DNA from 2 places in the Bacillus sp. 179-C3.3 HS genome. Region 2 is predicted to be linked to the other one. Evidence: a T-box and tRNA genes for the amino acid it is inferred to sense, from the RefSeq annotation. Region 2 holds a T-box; the other holds one or more tRNA genes.

Region 1 (3,430 bases), on a different contig from region 2:
GAAGAAACAGACATGATTAAAAGTCTTCTTACATCTGATTTACTTACACCATATAAGGACAAGAAAATATCTGTACAAGGCTTTGCTGATTATATTAATAGCTATGGCACTTTTCTCGGAGAAGATGAAGAAAAAGAGTGGATTGGATGTCCGCTTACTGTACATAGACGTTGTATAGATCCGATGTATAGCATATCAAATCACCTTTCTTATGATGACACTATGAAACAGCAGACAGCGCCACCAAAGGAAAACGCTGTGAAGACCTTTATCTTGGATAAGTCATATTGGATAAATGTTAAAGGTGAGGAACAGTCCGGCAATAAGAACCATTATGTACCGTCACAAGGTCAGATTGTTCTAAAGCTTCTCGAAGAAAAATTCAAGAAAGACAATAGTGATATACCGAAATTGTTTATTATTACACCATTCACATCCGTGAAGAAGGGAATGATTGATGCACTACGCAAATCTGATTTCTATAGACGTGAACCACGTGTAAGCAAATGGTTAAAAGATAAAAATATCGGAACTGTTCATACATTCCAAGGACAAGGAACAGATGAGGTTATATTCTTGCTTGGTTGCGATAAATCATCTGTAAAGGCGGCAAACTGGGTAAATAAAAATATTGTGAATGTGGCAGCCACAAGAGCTAAATACCGTCTATATATTATAGGAGACAAGGAAGTATGGAGCTGTAAGCCTGTGAAAGTTGCACGCGATACAGTTAATAATGAGATATCATCGGATAATTTGATGAAAATGCTATCAGGTTTTGAAAATACAGAGTCAGTTTTGGCACCTGCAATTCAAACTGCTGAAGTCAAAAAAATGGAATTTACAACACAGGAAAAGAAGCGCGAGGTAGCGACTTTACCGGGAAACATATCAAAAGTCTGCCCGAAATGCGGAAAACCGCTTGTAGAACGAAAAAGTGAGTATGGAGTTTTTTATGGATGTAAAGGGTTTCCTAAGTGTAGATATACTGAGAGTATTAAGAAATAAAGCTATCCATCCTAGTTATATTGTCTTTCACTTGGTACTAATGACTGGAATGCGTCTAGATGAAATACTAGAGCTTCGTTGGAGGATGTTGATCTTGAGAAAGGGTTGATAAGTATAAAGTAAACGCTAAGTCATGATGGAAAGGAAATAATAAGCTGGGCAAAAACCAAATCAAGCCTGCGCTCCATCAAGCGGTTAGGTCACAGTAACATAAAAGGTACACTTGATACATATTCACATGTGCTTTCAACCATGCATGAGGAAGTGGCACGTAAATAGATGAAATGATTAATTGATCGAAGTGGGACAAAACGGCCATTTAGTGATAATTCCGACGGGCAAGATGAACTTGGATAAAAAAGGGGAGAAACCTTGATACTACAAGGTTTCTCCCGCTTTCTAAAGGTATGGAGCATAGCGGGATCGAACCGCTGACCTCTACGCTGCCAGCGTAGCGCTCTCCCAGCTGAGCTAATGCCCCGAGGTATTACGACATAATTTATTATAATCAATCCTCCTGTAAAATTCAAGTCGTAAACCGCAATTCCTCATCTATTTCTCTCCGCGCTCAATCGGAATATATTCAAAGATTTCTCTAGAATGGACAGACTGGGCCAATCGTCTGAGCCAGTCATAATATGCTTTTGAGCTTTCGAGTTGGTCGAGAAGCTGCTTGGCTTCTTCTCGCATGGCTTCCTCCACCTGCTGATCAGAAATCACCTCTTGAAGACGGTTTTGCGCTTCATCGATTGCAGCTAGGTTCACCTCTACCTCACGTTCCCATTTTTGTGGAAAGAAGTTCATGAAAAATTTAAAAAAATCTTTTTCAGCAACAAAACTGTGTTTTCTACGGCCGCGGTGAAATGTTTTTTTGACAATGTTCATATCTTGAAGTTTTTTCACGCCTGTACTCATACTTGGCTTACTCATTTGCAACTCTTCACGCATTTCATCCAGCGTCATTTCTTCATTTAAATACATCGTTCCATATAAAATTCCTGCACTTCTTGTAATGCCATAAAGATCCATTGTTTCTGCAATGGAATCAATGACGAGATCTTTAGCAGCTAAAATACGTTCCTCTGCGTGTTGTTGTTCCTGCTTGTTCATCTTGTCCCTGCTTTCTATTAAGAGAATTCAATACGTTCAAAAAAATCTTTATTGACTATATGTTAACGAAACTATGCAAAATGTCAAAATAATTAGGAGCCGATCTCCCTTTGACAGAAAAATTTGAACATGTTACGTTAATTATGTTCAAAACGTTAAATTTTTATTTAACAAACTTATCAGAAATAATACCAAGGAGGTTCCTTCTATGAGTCAAACACTATTTATAGATGGACAATGGGTTGGCGCTAAGAGCGGAGACACAAGAGAGATTATCAACCCATTTAACCAAGAAGTGATCGCGACAGTCAGTGAAGGATCAAGACATGACACACAGCTTGCGATTAAAGCGGCGAGAAGAGCCTTTGATCAAGGTGATTGGGCAAACTTGCCTGGACTTGAGAGAGGAAATATTGTCTTTAAAATAGCTGAGTTGATTAGACGTGATGTGGATGAACTCGCCAAACTAGAATCGCTTGATACTGGCAAGACATTAGAGGAAAGCAAAGCCGATATGGACGATATTGCAAATGTGTTCCAATATTATGCTGGGCTAGCTGATAAAGATGGTGGAGAACTCGTTGCATCCCCGATCCCTCACTCTAAAAGTGAATTGGTGAGAGAGCCTGTTGGTGTATGTGGTCAAATCACGCCTTGGAATTACCCATTACTCCAAGCCAGTTGGAAAATTGCTCCTGCACTTGCCGCAGGAAATACCATCGTCTTGAAACCAAGTGAAATAACGCCACTGACAACGATTAAAGTATTCAAGCTCATGGAAGAAGCCGGTGTTCCAGCTGGCGTTGCAAACTTAGTACTTGGGCCTGGTGAAACAGTGGGTGATGAGCTTGCTGTAAGTGATCACGTGGACTTGATCTCTTTTACAGGCGGTATTGAAACAGGAAAAAAAATCATGCAAGGAGCAAGTGGGAATGTGAAAAAAATTGCCCTAGAGCTCGGCGGAAAAAACCCAAATATCGTCTTTCAAGATGCTGATTTAGACGTAGCGGTTGACCAGGCAATGAATGCTGTGTTTTTCCATGCAGGGCAAGTGTGTTCAGCAGGTTCACGCTTGTTAGTAGAAGAATCGATTCATGATGCGTTTTTAGAAGAACTGGTGAAGCGTACGAAAAAAATCAAGCTTGGCAACGGCTTTGATGAAGAAACCCAAAGCGGACCACTCATTTCAGCTGGGCATCGAGAAAAAGTAGAAAAGTACGTTCACATAGGTCTTGAAGAAGGCGCGAAGTTAGAAACAGGCGGTAAACGACCAGAAGCAGAGGAACTCCAAAAAGGTTTCTTCTACTTACCA
Region 2 (3,430 bases):
TTATTCCACTTCTCATCGCTATTTTTATTTCTTATTTGCTTTATCCGATTGTTGAAAGGCTGCACGGGCGGGGATTACCGAGAACATTCAGTCTTCTACTGATCTATGTGCTGTTTTTCGGAGGGATCGGTTTTGCGGTGTATAAAGGCGCACCTGTGTTGATTTCACAGCTAAATGAGCTGTCAGAACAACTTCCTGTCATTGCAGACACTTATAATGGCGCTTTATCACATATTCATCGTCATACGAGCCATTGGCCTGACGGACTCCATGATCGACTGGATCGATTCATCGTCCAATCAGAAATGTATGCAGCAAATGGTGCAGAGCGAATGATCCTCAGTTGTAAAGTGTTACTTGATTACGCCTTAGTGGCTGCACTCATTCCGTTTCTAGTGTTTTATATGGTAAAAGATATGAACACAATGAAACGGGCAGCGTGGTATTTAACACCTCCGAGATTCAGAAAGAGAGGGCAGTCATTTGTGAAAGCTGTTGATGACTCGCTTGGTGATTATATTAGAGGACAACTTCTTGTCTGCTCATTGATTGGAGCGGCAGCAGCGATCGTTCTTTGGTTGTTTCATATTCCGTATCCGCTTGTGTTAGGTGTGCTCATAGGGGCAACAAATGTGATCCCTTATTTTGGTCCTATTATTGGGTCTATACCGGCTATATTTATTGCGATTACGATCTCAGTGAAGTCGGTGATTATTGTGCTTGTCACCGTTGCTGTGCTGCAGTTTTTAGAAAGCAATATCCTCAGCCCAATGATTGTGGGAAGAAGCCTTCATATGCATCCTGTCGTCATTATGCTTGTGTTACTTGCAGGGGGAGAGTTGTTCGGCTTAATTGGGATGATTTTAGCTGTGCCAACTGCAGCGATTATTCGGGTCATCATTGTCCAATTTATTCACATGAAACGAAGCGTTCATTGACAAGACGGGCCGAGTTGTCTATAATAATTTCGATTCATACATAGTGAATTCAATGATGGACCCGAGTACGTTAAAAAGCTGATGCAGAGAAGGGCTTTATTTGCTGAGAAAAGCCCTATCAGACCTTTAACCGAAGCTAGTCCTGAGTGCAGATAAACACTGCCGCTCTTTTCCGGCGTTATCGGATGTGAAGGTGATAGACGATCATATGTCTATAATCAGGGTGGTACCGCGAGAACATCTCGTCCCTGTGTAAGTAGTTTTCTGCTTGCATAGGGCGGGGTGTTTTTTCGTTTGTGTGGAGTGATAAAAGAATAAAAAAGGAGGATTTACTCAATGAAAACTTTAACTTCTGCTCAAGTGCGTCAAATGTTTTTAGATTTCTTTAAAGAAAAAGGACATGCAGTCGAACCGAGTGCGTCACTCGTACCGCATGACGATCCAACACTTTTATGGATTAACAGCGGGGTCGCGACATTAAAGAAATATTTTGATGGTCGCGTCGTTCCTGAAAACCCGAGAATTTGTAACGCACAAAAATCCATTCGAACCAATGATATCGAAAATGTAGGGAAAACAGCTCGCCACCATACGTTCTTTGAAATGCTTGGGAACTTTTCTATTGGTGACTATTTCAAAGAAGAAGCGATTGACTGGGCATGGGAATTTTTAACGAGTAAAGAGTGGATTGGCTTTGATCCGAACTTGTTATCAGTCACTGTACATCCAGAGGATGAGGAAGCGTATACCCTTTGGAAAGATAAGATTGGTGTCCCTGAAGAGCGGATTATTCGCCTTGAAGGCAACTTCTGGGACATTGGTGAAGGACCAAGTGGACCGAACACTGAAATTTTCTACGATCGCGGTGAAGCGTATGGAAATGACATCAATGACCCGGAATTATATCCAGGTGGAGAAAATGAGCGTTACCTAGAAGTATGGAATCTTGTTTTTTCTGAATTTAACCATAATCCTGATGGCACTTACACACCACTTCCAAAGAAAAACATTGATACAGGGATGGGTCTAGAACGAATGGTTTCTGTCATTCAAAATGTTCCAACGAACTTTGATACAGACTTATTCATGCCGATTATTGGTGCGGTTGAGACCATTTCTGGTGAAAAGTATGGAGAGACAAAAGTAAAGGATACAGCATTTAAAGTCATTGCGGATCACATTCGTACGGTTGCTTTTGCGGTGAGTGATGGAGCGCTTCCGTCTAATGAAGGCCGTGGATATGTTCTAAGACGTTTACTACGCCGTGCTGTACGCTATGCAAAAACGATCCATATCCACCGCCCATTTATGTATGATCTTGTACCAGTGGTTGCCGAGAATATGAAGGATTTCTATCCAGATGTACAAGCAAAAGAAGAATTCATTGCGAAAGTGATCAAGAACGAAGAAGAACGTTTCCATGAAACGTTGAATGAAGGGTTAGCCATTTTGTCAGAGGTCATCAAGAAAGAAAAAGACAAAGGCAGCTCACAAATTTCAGGAGAAGACGTATTTAAACTGTATGACACATATGGATTCCCTGTCGAACTAACAGAGGAATATGCACAAGATGAAAACATGACAGTTGATGCTGAAGGCTTCCAAGCGGAAATGGATAAACAGCGTGACCGTGCAAGAAAGGCGAGACAAGATGTTGGCAGCATGCAAGTTCAAGGCGGTGCTTTAGGCGATATCAAAGTAGAAAGCACTTTCGTTGGATACGAAACCTTAACAGCAGCATCTCGCATCATTGAACTGCTTCAAGATGGTGAAATTGTAGCCGAAGCGCATGAAGGAGAAACGGTTCAGATTCTATTAGACGAAACGCCTTTTTATGCAGAAAGTGGCGGTCAAGTAGCTGACAAAGGATCTTTAAAAAGTGAAGAAGCCATCATTGAAATCAAAGATGTCAAAAAGGCGCCAAACGGACAGCACGTCCATGAAGGATTGGTTGTCAGCGGCACGGTGAAAAAAGGGCTTGAGATGACGGCAGAAGTGGAAACGGCTCTTCGAAAAGGAATTGTCAAAAACCATACAGCAACTCACCTGCTTCATCAGGCACTGAAAGACGTATTAGGCAGCCACGTGAACCAATCAGGCTCATTGGTGAACGAAAACAGACTACGCTTTGACTTCTCTCATTTTGGACAAGTCACAAAAGAAGAGTTGTCACAAATCGAAAAAATCGTCAATGAAAAGATTTGGGAAGGCATCTCTGTTGCGATCGACCTCAAACCAATTGCTGAAGCCAAAGAAATGGGCGCTATGGCGTTATTTGGTGAAAAATACGGCGATATTGTACGTGTTGTGCAAGTAGGCGAATACAGCATCGAGCTATGCGGCGGCTGCCATGTGCAAAATACAGCTGAAATTGGTTTGTTTAAAATCGCGTCTGAATCAGGGATTGGTGCTGGAACAAGACGTATCGAAGCTGTTACTGGCAAAGGTGCCTATGAAGAATTAAATGATCAACTTGCCATTTTAGAAAAGGC

The links. The T-box of region 2 lies ahead of alaS (alanine--tRNA ligase). A T-box ahead of a tRNA ligase gene usually reads a tRNA of that ligase, here a tRNA-Ala.
Region 1: it has a tRNA-Ala gene. The T-box ahead of alaS (alanine--tRNA ligase) is inferred to sense a tRNA for this amino acid. The anticodon was not compared.

The regions. Positions count from the first base shown of each region.
Region 1 covers NZ_JBFEFT010000034.1:18,254-21,683, forward strand. The annotation lists gene AB1K80_RS16485 (AAA domain-containing protein) at 1-1,008, shown strand, start outside; tRNA gene AB1K80_RS16490 (tRNA-Ala) at 1,417-1,489, opposite strand; gene cudC (choline uptake/conversion transcriptional regulator CudC) at 1,561-2,118, opposite strand; gene betB (betaine-aldehyde dehydrogenase) at 2,327-3,430, shown strand, end outside.
Region 2 covers NZ_JBFEFT010000004.1:113,600-117,029, forward strand. The annotation lists gene AB1K80_RS04595 (AI-2E family transporter) at 1-938, shown strand, start outside; T-box leader at 982-1,191, shown strand; gene alaS (alanine--tRNA ligase) at 1,275-3,430, shown strand, end outside.